One region of the Streptomyces malaysiensis subsp. malaysiensis genome, then DNA from elsewhere that is predicted to be linked to it. Evidence: riboswitches for the same ligand, from Rfam matches in the RefSeq annotation. Region 1 holds a riboswitch; the other holds the start of a gene.
What was found. Region 1 has a riboswitch for glycine ahead of gcvP (aminomethyl-transferring glycine dehydrogenase). Riboswitches for the same ligand answer to the same signal wherever they lie in the genome.

Region 1 (6,191 bases):
AAGCGGTCGGCCAGCAGCTCACGGAGGTCCGGATCACGGATCTGCGCGAGGGGGTCTTCTACGCGGAGCTGGTCTTCGCCAGCGGCGTGGAGGTCAGTGCCCGGCCGTCCGACGCCATAGCGCTCGCGCTGCGCACCGGAACGCCGATCTACGGCAGCGACGGCGTGCTGGACGACGCCGGTATCGCGATCCCGGACGAGCAGGAGGACGAGGTGGAGAAGTTCCGCGAGTTCCTCGACCAGATCTCGCCCGAGGACTTCGGAACCAGCAGCCAGTAGACGGTATGCCGGTCCTCGCTCGCGCATTCGAGTAGCCTTTCCCGGACGAGGGACACGGGAAACCACCCTTAGGGTGATTATCACTCGGCGTGCCGAGTGTGGCGATCGTTGACGCACCCCGGGTGACTGCCTACCTTCAAGATGGCAGGTCGAGGACGGAGGTCGGCGTGAGAAGCACCGGCGACGGCACGGCGGCCGGCGGTCCGTACACGCTCCAGGGGAGCGCATCGGCCGATCCGGCAGTGAAGGCTCGGGTCGCGGCACAGGCCGCACCGCCGCATGAGCCCGCCGCGGGGGGGACGGAGCGGGTCGGATACCGCGGACCCACCGCATGCGCGGCTGCGGGCATCACCTACCGCCAGCTGGACTACTGGGCCCGCACCGGGCTGGTGGAACCCAGCGTCCGGCCGGCCTACGGCTCGGGCAGCCAGCGGCTCTACAGCTTCCGGGACGTGGTCGTCCTCAAGATCGTGAAGCGGCTGCTGGACACAGGCGTGTCGCTCCAGAACATCCGGGCGGCGGTGGCGCATCTGCGCTCCAGGGAGCTCGACGACCTGGCCCAGATGACGCTCATGAGCGACGGCGCGACCGTCTACGAGTGCACCTCGCCCGATGAGGTCGTGGACCTCCTCCAGGGCGGCCAGGGCGTCTTCGGGATCGCCGTGGGCGTCGTCTGGCGGGATGTGGAGAGCGCGCTCTCCCAGCTGCACGGCGAGCGGGTGGACACCGGTGAGACGCTGATCCGGCCCAACCCCGCCGATGAGCTCGCGGCGCGCCGCAACCGGGCCGGTTGAGCAGTCCGTTCGGCCTTCCGCTTCGTCCCCTCGCCGCGCCCCTCGCGTTCTCGCCCAGCACCCCTAAGAGGCGCCGATCGGCGCCTCCGGGCCCCGTCCCCGGCCCTCGGGCCGCCCATTGTCGGTGGTGTGCGGCAGCATCGGAGATGTGAGGGGTGCGCCGACGATTCTCCATCTGGACATGGACGCCTTCTACGCCTCGGCGGAGCAGGCGGCCAAGCCCAGCCTGCGCGGTAAGCCGGTGATCGTGGGGGGCCTGGGGCCGCGTGGCGTGGTCGCCACGGCCTCCTACGAGGCCCGGGTGTTCGGGGTGCACTCGGCCATGGCGATGGCCCAGGCCCGCCGCCTGTGTCCGAACGCGGCGTTCCTCATCCCGCGCTTCTCCCTCTACCGCAAGGTGAGCGACTCGGTCATGCGCCTGCTGCACACGCTGTCGCCCCTGGTGGAGCCGCTGAGCCTGGACGAGGCGTTCGTCGATCTGGAGGCGGGCGGCACCGAGGCCACCGTGGAGGCGGCGCGCGCCGTGGGGGAGCGGCTGCGGACCGACATCAGGGCGGTCACCGGGCTGACCGGATCCGTGGGGCTCGCCGGGTCCAAGATGCTCGCCAAGATCGGCTCGGAGCAGGCCAAGCCGGACGGTCTGGTGATCATCGAGCCCGGGACGGAGCGCGATCTGCTCGGCCCCATGTCGGTCCGTACGCTCCCGGGCGTGGGTCCCGCCACGGCGGAGACGCTGCGCCGGGCCGGGATCCACACCGTGGCCGAGACCCGGGAGGCGGGCGAGGCCGAGCTGGTGCGGCTGCTGGGCCGGGCCCACGGCACCTCGCTGTTCCTGATGGCCGAGGGCCGGGACGAGCGGCCCGTCGTCGCCGAGCGGGACGCCAAGTCCATCTCGGCCGAGGACACCTTCGACGTCGACGTCACCGATCGCACCCGGGTGCAGCTGGAGATCGCGCGGCTCGCCGACCGCTGTGTGCGGCGGCTGCGCGAGGCGGGCCGCTCGGGGCGGACGGTCGTGATCAAGGTGCGGCGGTACGACTTCTCCACGCTCACCCGTTCGGAGACCCTGCGCGGGCCGACCGACGATCCGGGGGTGGTGCGGGAGGCCGCGGCGCGGCTGATCGACAGCGTGGACACCACGGCGGGTGTGCGGCTGCTGGGCGTCGGCGTCAGCGGTCTGGCGGACTACACCCAGGAGGATCTCTTCGCCCAGGCAGCCCAGGCAGCCCAGGCAGCCCAAGCCGCTCACGAGGCCCTGGAGGGCGCGGGGCACCCGCCGGGCCCCGAGAGACCGGAGGCCGTGGGAGAGCGCGCGGAAGAGGCGTCTGAGGGCGCTGGGAAGCCACGGCACTGGCTGCCGGGCACCGATGTGCGGCATACCGAGTACGGGGCGGGCTGGGTGCAGGGCAGTGGGGTGGGCCGGGTGACCGTGCGCTTCGAGGAGCCGTGGTCGCGGCCGGGGCGGGTACGGACGTTCGCCGTGGACGACCCGGCGCTTGAACCGTCCGAACCGCTGCCGTTGCTGCGGCCGGACGCGGGGCCGGGCCCGGCGCCCCAGGGGGAGGCCGCGGACCCGAGCCCGGACGGGACCGCGGATCCCGCGGAGGGCATGGGCCAAGGCCCGCGGGAGGCCGAAGGCCCGGACGGGTCGGCGGGTGCCGGTGGTGGGCCCGGTCAGGGGCCGGGTCAGCCGGTGACGTCCAGGCCGTAGTGGTGGTAGAGCTGGAGTTCCTGCTCGGGGGAGAGGTGGCGCCCGACGCCGAAGTCCGGGGCGTCCTTGATCAGCGCCCGTTCGTACGGCACCCGCAGGGTGTCGCCGACCACCTCGCTCGGTTCGAGCGGTACGAAGACGTCCCGGCTGAACAGCCCGGTGCGTACCGCCGCCCATTCGGGCTCGCCGGTCGCGTCGTCGAGATAGACCTCGTCCACGGTGCCGATCTTGGCGCCCTCGCGGTCGAATGCCTTGCGGCCGATCAGGGTCCGCGGGTCGATATCGGTCTGCACGGTCTCTCCCACAGGTGGCAAGCAGGTGGCAAGTGGCCATTGATACCTACAAAAAGCCACATCGCCGCGCTCGGCCACTCGAACACCGGCGGCCGTCCCCCGCGGCAGAACCGCTGATACGCTGACTGTGACTGTGAACCCCGTGCGGGAGAGTCCTCCGCCGACGCTGTCGGAGGCGCCGAAGGAGCAAACCCTCCCCGGAATCTCTCAGGCACACGTACCGTGCGGGTGAGGTCACTCTGGAAAGCAGGGTGGGCCACGGGCGAGCAGAGCTCCGGGACCCCTCCTCACCGACGGTGAAAACCGGTCAGGCGGTATGTGGGCCGGTGAAGCTCTCAGGTTGAGATGACAGAGGGGGAGGCCGTCCGGGCACCCGCGCCGTGGTGCCCCTCGTCGGTCGTTACAGACCAGGAGGCCCCCGCAGATGACCGCCCATCGCATCGCACTCTCCGACTTGGAACGCGGTACTCCGTTCGAGCAGCGCCATATCGGCCCGGACGGCGAGGCTCAGGCCAAGATGCTTGCCCAGGTCGGCTTCGGCTCGCTGGACGAGCTCACCGAGGCCGCCGTACCGGACGTCATCAAGAGCACCGAGGCGCTGAACGCCCTGCCTCCGGCCCGCAGCGAACCGGAGGTCCTCGCCGAGCTGCGCGGACTCGCCGACCGCAACCAGGTGCTGCCGTCGATGATCGGCCTCGGCTACTACGGCACCCACACCCCGCCGGTGATCCTGCGCAATGTGCTGGAGAACCCCGCCTGGTACACCGCCTACACGCCCTACCAGCCGGAGATCTCCCAGGGCCGGCTCGAGGCGCTGCTCAACTTCCAAACCGTCGTCGCCGATCTGACCGGGCTGCCCACGGCCGGTTCCTCGCTGCTGGACGAGGCCACCGCGGCCGCCGAGGCGATGGCACTGTCGCGGCGTGTCGGCAAGGTCAAGGAGGGTGTCTTCCTGGTCGACGCCGACTGTCTGCCGCAGACCGTCGCGGTCATCAGGACCCGCGCCGAGCCGACCGGTGTCGAGGTCGTCGTCGCCGACTTGGCCGAGGGCATTCCGGAGGAGATCGCCGAGCGCGGGATCTTCGGTGTGCTGGTGCAGTACCCGGGCGCCTCCGGCGCGGTGCGCGATCCGCGCCCGGTCATCGAGCGCGCCCATGAGCTCGGCGCCGTCGTCACCGTCGCCGCCGATCTGCTCGCGCTCACCCTGCTCGCCTCGCCCGGTGAGCTGGGCGCGGACATCGCGGTGGGCAGCAGCCAGCGGTTCGGCGTCCCGATGGGCTTCGGCGGACCGCACGCCGGTTTCATGTCGGTGCGCGACGCCTACGCGCGCAACCTGCCCGGCCGGCTGGTCGGGGTCTCCGTGGACGCCGACGGCGACAAGGCGTACCGGCTGGCGTTGCAGACCCGTGAGCAGCACATCCGCCGGGAGAAGGCCACCAGCAACATCTGCACCGCTCAGGTGCTGCTGGCCGTGATGGCCGGGATGTACGCCGTCTACCACGGCCCGGACGGGCTCGCGGGGATCGCCCGCCGCACCCACCGCTACGCCTCCGTGCTCGCCGAGGGGCTGCGGGCCGGCGGTGTCGAGGTGGTGCACGGCGCGTTCTTCGACACCCTCACCGCGCGGGTGCCGGGCCGGGCCGCCGAGGTCGTGGCCGCGGCCCGCGAGGCCGGGGTCAACCTTCGGCACACCGACGCCGACCATGTGGGCATCGCCTGCGACGAGACCACCGGCCGTGCGCAGCTGGCCGCCGTATGGTCCGCCTTCGGGGTGGACGGCGGGAACGGCGACGCGGCCGGGATCCCCGGCATCGACGAGCTGGACGCCTCGGCGCCGGACGCGCTGCCCGCGGACCTGCTGCGCCACGACGGCTATCTGGCCCACCCGGTCTTCCACCAGCACCGCTCCGAGACCGCGATGCTGCGCTATCTGCGCCGCCTGGCGGACCGGGACTACGCCCTGGACCGGGGCATGATCCCGCTCGGCTCCTGCACCATGAAGCTCAACGCGACCACCGAGATGGAGCCGGTCACCTGGCCGGAGTTCGGCGCGCTGCACCCCTTCGCACCGGCCGAGCAGGCCCAGGGCTATCTGACCCTGATCCGTGAGCTGGAGGAGCGGCTGGCCGAGGTCACCGGCTATGACAAGGTCTCGCTCCAGCCGAACGCCGGCTCCCAGGGCGAACTCGCCGGTCTGCTGGCGGTGCGCGCCTACCACCGGGCCAACGGGGACACCCGACGCACCGTCTGCCTGATCCCGTCCTCCGCGCACGGCACCAACGCCGCCAGCGCCGTGATGGCCGGGATGAAGGTCGTCGTGGTCAAGACCGGTGAGGACGGCGAGATCGACACCGGCGATCTGCGCGCCAAGATCGAGAAGCATGGTGCGGAACTGGCCGTGCTGATGGTCACCTACCCCTCCACCCACGGTGTGTTCGAGGAGCACATCACCGAGATCTGCGCGGCCGTGCACGACGCGGGCGGCCAGGTCTACGTGGACGGCGCCAATCTCAACGCGCTGGTCGGGCTCGCCGAACCCGGCCGGTTCGGCGGCGATGTCTCGCATCTGAACCTGCACAAGACCTTCTGCATCCCGCACGGCGGTGGCGGCCCCGGCGTCGGCCCGGTCGCGGTGCGCGAGCATCTGGCGCCCTTCCTCCCCAACCATCCGCTCCAGCCCGCCGCGGGCCCGGCCACCGGCGTCGGGCCGGTCTCGGCCGCCCCCTGGGGCTCCGCGGGGATCCTGCCGATCTCCTGGGCGTACATCCGGCTGATGGGCGCCGAGGGGCTGCGCCGCGCGACCCAGGTCGCGGTGCTCGGCGCCAATTACATCGCCAAGCGTCTCGAACCGCACTACCCCGTGCTCTACACCGGCCCCGGCGGGCTGGTGGCCCATGAGTGCATCGTGGATCTGCGGCCGCTGACGAAGGCCACCGGGGTGAGCGTCGACGATGTGGCCAAGCGCCTGATCGACTACGGCTTCCACGCGCCGACGATGTCGTTCCCGGTCGCCGGGACGTTGATGATCGAGCCGACCGAGAGCGAGGACCTGGCGGAGCTGGACCGGTTCTGCCAGGCGATGATCGCCATCCGGGCCGAGATCGAGAAGGTCGGC
Region 2 (6,191 bases), on a different contig from region 1:
TGAAGGCCGAGCTCGCCGCGACCTTGAAGGACACCGCCTTCGCCGCGATCACATGCTCCAGCGGGCCGCCCTGCTGACCGGGGAAGACCGCCGAGTTGATCTTCTTGGCCAGCTCGGCGGTGGAGAGGATCACGCCACCGCGCGGACCGCCCAGGGTCTTGTGCGTGGTGGTGGTCACCACATGGGCGTGCGGTACGGGCGAGGGGTGCAGCCCGGCCGCCACCAGACCCGCGAAGTGGGCCATGTCGACCATCAGATACGCGCCGACCTCGTCCGCGATCCGGCGGAAGGCCGCGAAGTCCAGCTGGCGGGGGTAGGCCGACCAGCCCGCGATCACCAGCTTGGGGCGGTGCTCCTTGGCCAGCCGCTCGACCTCGTCCATGTCGACCAGACCGGTCTCGGCGTCCACGTGGTAGGGCACCACGTTGTAGAGCTTGCCGGAGAAGTTGATCTTCATGCCATGGGTCAAATGGCCGCCGTGCGCCAGGTTCAGCCCCAGGATGGTGTCGCCGGGGGAGAGCAGGGCGAACATCGCGGCCGCGTTGGCCTGTGCGCCCGAATGCGGCTGGACGTTCGCCGCCTCGGCGCCGAAGAGCTCCTTGACCCGGTCGATGGCGATCTGCTCGACCACATCGACATGCTCACAGCCGCCGTAGTAGCGGCGGCCGGGGTAGCCCTCGGCGTACTTGTTGGTCAGGACCGAGCCCTGGGCCTCCATCACCGCCGCCGGAGCGAAGTTCTCCGAGGCGATCATCTCCAGGGTGGACTGCTGGCGGTGGAGTTCGGCGTCGACAGCAGCGGCGACGTCCGGGTCGAGCTCGTGCAGGGAGCTGTTGAGAAGCGACATCGAGGTCCCGATCGAAAGAGGAGGGTCAGTTTTCGGCGAAGGCGGTGTACTCGTCGGCGGAGAGCAGCTCCTCCGGCTCGTTCGCCACCCGCACCTTGAACAGCCAGCCGCCCTCGAAGGGGGCGGAATTCACCAGCGCCGGATCGTTCACCACGTCCTCGTTGATCTCGGTGACCTCACCGGAGACGGGCGCGTACAGGTCGCTGACCGACTTGGTGGACTCCAGCTCTCCGCAGGTTTCACCGGCGGTGACGGCAGAGCCGACGTCCGGGAGCTGGACATAGACGACATCGCCGAGCGCGTTGGCCGCGAATTCGGTGATGCCGATCGTCGACACGCCGTCCTCGTCGGCGGCCGACAGCCACTCGTGCTCCTTGCTGTAGCGCAGCTGCTGGGGGTTGCTCATGGTCCGATTCTCCTGGATACGGGGGAGTGTTTGGGAAACGGGTCTTAGCTGGTGGGACGAGACGCCGGGGACACCGATGGGGTCACGGCGCCGAGGGGACGCGGCGGGCCGGAAGACGTCGATGGGACGCGGTGGGCCGGAGGACGCCGAGAGGACACGGGCCGGGGCCCGCTCAGCGCTCGCGCCGGTAGAAGGGGAGCGCCACGACCTCGTACGGCTCCCGGGTGCCCCGGATGTCCACCGAGACCCCCTCGGTGCCGGGCTTGGCGTACTCCACGTCCACATACGCCATCGCGATCGGCTTGCCCAGCGTCGGCGAGGGCGCGCCCGAGGTGACCTGGCCGATCCGTGAGCCGTCGGCGGCCACCACCGCGTATCCGGCGCGCGGCACCCGGCGGCCCTCGGCGATCAGGCCGACCAGGGTGCGCGGGCTGACGGTGTCCGCCTGGCGGGACGCGGCCTCCAGGGCCTGGCGGCCGACGAAGTCGCCCGGCTTGTCCAGCTTCACCACCCGGCCGAGCCCCGCGTCGAAGGGGGTGGTGTCGCTGGTCAGCTCATGCCCGTACAGCGGCATGCCCGCCTCCAGCCGCAGGGTGTCCCGGCAGGACAGCCCGCAGGGCACCAGGCCCACCGGCGCCCCGGCCTCGGTCAGTGCGTCCCAGACCCGCTCGGCGTCGTCCGGCGCCAGGAACAGCTCGAAGCCGTCCTCGCCCGTGTAGCCGGTGCGGGCGATCATGGCGGGGACGCCCGCGACGGTGCCGGGCAGCCCGGCGTAGTACTTCAGCCCGTCCAGGTCGGCGTCGGTCAGGCGCTTCAGGATCCCCGGGGACTCGGGCCCCTGGACGGCGATCAGCGCATACGCGTCGCGGTCGTCCCTCACGGCCGTCTCGAAGCCGCTCGCCCGCTCGGTCAGCGCGTCCAGCACCACCTGGGCGTTGGCGGCGTTGGCCACCACCAGGAACTCCTCGTCGCCGAGGCGGTAGACGATCAGGTCGTCCAGGATGCCGCCCTCGGTGTCGCAGATCATGGTGTAGCGGGCCCGGCCGACGGCGAGCGCGGACAGCCGGCCCACCAGCGCGTGGTCCAGGGCCTGCCCGGCCTGCGGGCCGATGAGAGAGATCTCACCCATGTGGGAGAGGTCGAAGAGCCCGGCGCGGGTGCGCACCGCGGTGTGCTCATCGCGCTCACTGCCGTAGCGCAGCGGCATCTCCCAGCCGGCGAAGTCGGTCATGGTGGCGCCGAGCGCACGGTGCCGCGCGTCCAGCGCGGTGCGGCGTGGGGTGGGCGGGGCGTCGGTCACGATTCAGGCTCCAGAAGGTCGGGGTCGCGCTACGGCGTGGACGGACGGCAAGGACGCGTGCGTCCTCCCCATCTGTCATCGGAACCTGAGAGGTTCGCCGTGACGCCCGTAAGGGGCCCGGCTTGCACCTTGGGTGGAGCCGCGCCCGCGCGGCCCGCTTTTCAGATCTGCCTCGTCCGCGCGGTATCAGGGGCCTGAGAGATTCAAGGGAGGGCTTGCTCCTTCGGCGCCCTGGACGCCCGGCATGGATGCCGGTGACCAAGGACTCTCCCGCGCGGATTCAAACGGCCGGTATGGAGTTGCGGCCACATCATCGCATGTATGGCCGAGAAGGGAAGCCCCGAACCGAGCGGGCTGAGGGCGCCCGGCGGAGGCAGCCTTGATGGACATTACCTTTTCTTGACACTCTGCGGGTACGAGCAGCGTTGACCGACCTGGGAGGACGATCACGGTGCATGGGCAGGAAACGCACGCGACAACACGGAGGCTCCTGCCGGCGCGGCGTGGCCGCACCCCCTCCGGGTCGACGGCGCGCCCCGGCCGAAGAGCCCCGGTGCACGATCTGCGCGACGAGGCGCGGGACGGCGGCGCGGGCACGCGGGAGCTCCGCTTTCCGGCGGGGGACGTGCTGGTCGCCTCCGGGCTGCCGGGCAGTGGCAAGAGCACGCTGATCAACCGGACCGTGCCGCTCCTGGACGAGACGGGCTCGGTCGTCATCAGGGTGGACTCGCAGAACACCCGCGAGGCGTGGGAGCGCCGGCTGCCCGGCTGGCTGCCGTACGCGCTCTACCGCCCGCTGGTCCGGTACACCCACTACGCCGGGCTGCGCCGGGCGCTGCGCTCGAACGTGAGCGTCGTGGTCCACGACTGCGGTGCGCTGCCATGGGTCCGCCGCTGGCTGGCCCGGGACGTACGGCGCCGGGGCCGCAGCCTCCATATGGTGCTGCTGGACGTGGACGGCGCGGTGGCCCTGGAGGGCCAGGCCGCCCGCGGCCGCGGGGTCTCCGGCTATGCCTTCGGCCGCCATCTGCGCGCCATGCGGGGGCTGATCACCGGGATCGAGGAGGGGCGGCCGCCGGAGGGGTGCGCCTCCGCGGTGCTGCTGGACCGGTCGACCGCGAGCGCGCTGCGCTGCATCTCCTTCGAATGAGCCCCGGCCCCGGGGCGAGTGGGGCCGGTCTCCCAGGCGGACCCCGGGGGAGCCCGAGCGGACCCCGGGCGGCTCGCCGGGCGGCTCCCCGGTGAGGTGAGGGAGCGTCAGACGCCCCGTGGCCGGAAATCGGCCACGGGGCGTCACTCGCCGTCACGGCGGCCCGGCCGGGCGAGGTGGGGAAGTGCTGTGGAGATGCCGTCGCCCCGCTGGCCCTGGGCCATCCAGCCGTTAGGGTGCTTTGGGCAGGTCGGACGAGATGGCGGTTGGACGAAGATGAGCTTCCCGGAGCAGTACGGTATGGCCCCGGATCACGGAGGATTCCCCGGCGGTGCGTATGCCGCGCATCCGGCGTTTCCCGGCAATGAGCTCGAAGAGGTGATGGCCGCCTCGATCGACGTCCCCGGAGCCGGGGCGCGCATCGTCGAGACGCTCTCCCGCAGCCATATCTGGGTGCCGCTGCCCAACGGCGGGGGCCCGGACAGCCCGAGCCTCGATCTGCCCACGATGGAGATCGAGGGCGGCGCGTATGTCCCGGTGTTCAGCTCCGAGCAGCAGTTCCTCCAGCTCGTCGGCTCCCATATGTCCTTCACCGTCGCCCCGGCCGTGGAGTTCGCCCGCGGGCTGCCGCCCCAGCTCGGCATCGCGGTGAACCCCGGGGGCGCGGTGGTCGTACCGCTGCCGCCGCCCGCGGTCCGGGAGCTGTGCCGCGCCGGGCGCACCGAGCTCGACGGCCTGGCGCCCGGTGGCCGGGTGCGGCTCTTCGAACCGGACTGGCAGGACGAGCCGGTGGACTTCCTGGCCGCCGCCGGGATCGAGTTCGCCAAGGACACCGGGGTGCGGACCGCCCGGCGCGCCCTGGCCAGCGTCGAGGGCGGCGAGCCGGCGCTCTTCGTCGGGGTGCAGGTCGACGCCCCGGGCCCGGAGGGGCAGGCGCTCGCGGTGGACGCGCTGGGCCGGGCCCTCGGCTCGGTGCCGGTGCCGTGGAAGGTTCAGCTGGTGCTGCTGGACGTGGCGCAGGGGGATCCGGTGGCCGACTGGATGGTGTCGCGCGTACGGCCGTTCTACGACCGTGACCTCTGACGCGCCCCAGGGTCCGCTGCCGGGGCCCGTAAGCTGGTTTGATGACCAGGCGGGGCGCGGGCACGCGCCCCGGGGAGGTGCGGGCAAGGCCGAGAGAAGGGGCGGACCCAGGTGAGCGCGGGCGCGGATTGGGGGGCGGTGGCCGGCCAGGTCGAGCGAGCGTTGCAGCAGGTCGCTCCCGGCCGGTACGACGCCTATGAGGCGCTGCTCCGCGCCATCGGCGAGGGCCAGGTCTGGATGTTGCTGTGGCACGGTGCGCCCGGCTCGCCCGATGCCCAGTACGGGAACATGGATGTGGACGGCCTCGGTTACGCCCCGTGCGTGACCTCCGCCCAGGAGCTGGCCGCCAGTGGCTGGAACCGTGCGCATGAGGTGGTCGACGGGCGCCTCATCGCCGACTCCCTCTACCGCGATCGCTATGGCCTCTGGCTCAATCCGCACGCCCCCGGCGGCGGAGTGGGCATCCCCTGGCCGGATCTGCGCCGGATCGCGGGCGGTCTCGACCGGCTGCCCGCCGGGCCGCTGCGGCTGAGCGACCCCAGCATCGACCTGCCCCAGTTCTACGCGCTGTTGGGGCAGAACGCGCATCGCACCGCCGCGGTGCGGTCGCTGCGCCGCGCCTGGGTGCAGCCCGCGCTGGGCGCCCCGTATCTGGCGATCGGCCTGGATCTGTACGACACCGGGGCGGCGGCGGTGCAGTCGGTGCGGGTGATGATGGAGCAGTCGATCACCGCCGTGCCGGACGGGCTGCCGGTCTCCACGGTCGCGCTCTCCGACGAGTACGACCCCGTCGCCATGTGGATGCGGGCCAATGCCCGCCCCTTCTTCGACCGCGATGCCTATGGCACCGCGCCCGCCGCGCCGCCGTCCTACGGCTACGGCTATCCGCCGCCGCGCCCGGCGTACTGATCGCCGCCTCGCGTACTGATCCCGCCTCGCGCGCCGATCCCTGCCTCGCGCGCCGATCCCCGCCTCGCGCGCTGAGCCGCGCCCGCGTACCGTTTGCCGTCCCGCGTGCTGAATCTCGCGTACCGCGTCTCGCCCACTGATCGCCTCGCGCACCGATCCGAGTCCCGTGCACCGCTCCGCGCACCGATTGACGGGATTGCCCGTCCGGCCTTCCGGTCCTATGGGGCCGAATACCCCATAGCGGGCAGGATGTTACTGCTGCGTTCTCGTGTCGCGACCGTCCGTATAGCGGAGGGGTACTCCTCACATCACGGTTAGGCATCCATTGCCCGGGAGTACTGGCGGGTGATCACAAACGCGTTGAAGACTCCCGCTCCAAGGGGTGCGGTTCCTGCGTACGACCCCTTCCAGAAAGGTTCCGTACCAGAACGCGACTTTCACCCAGGTTGTGAACAAAGCCGCCACAGCGGCGAGTCGTGGGCCGGTCACCACCGGT

Region 2: another riboswitch for glycine. It lies ahead of gcvT (glycine cleavage system aminomethyltransferase GcvT); the one in region 1 lies ahead of gcvP (aminomethyl-transferring glycine dehydrogenase).

Annotation. Positions count from the first base shown of each region.
Region 1 covers NZ_JBEZNG010000049.1:35,500-41,690, reverse strand. Annotated here, with positions in the region: gene AB0E24_RS44485 (bifunctional nuclease family protein) at 1-278, shown strand, start outside; gene AB0E24_RS44480 (MerR family transcriptional regulator) at 446-1,072, shown strand; gene AB0E24_RS44475 (DNA polymerase IV) at 1,221-2,783, shown strand; gene AB0E24_RS44470 (PRC-barrel domain-containing protein) at 2,759-3,076, opposite strand; glycine riboswitch at 3,212-3,309, shown strand; glycine riboswitch at 3,311-3,435, shown strand; gene gcvP (aminomethyl-transferring glycine dehydrogenase) at 3,501-6,191, shown strand, end outside.
Region 2 covers NZ_JBEZNG010000001.1:133,936-140,126, reverse strand. Annotated here, with positions in the region: gene glyA (serine hydroxymethyltransferase) at 1-847, opposite strand, end outside; gene gcvH (glycine cleavage system protein GcvH) at 873-1,253, opposite strand; gene gcvT (glycine cleavage system aminomethyltransferase GcvT) at 1,426-2,553, opposite strand; glycine riboswitch at 2,725-2,836, opposite strand; gene AB0E24_RS00595 (AAA family ATPase) at 3,005-3,703, shown strand; gene AB0E24_RS00590 (enhanced serine sensitivity protein SseB) at 3,980-4,786, shown strand; gene AB0E24_RS00585 (enhanced serine sensitivity protein SseB C-terminal domain-containing protein) at 4,898-5,695, shown strand.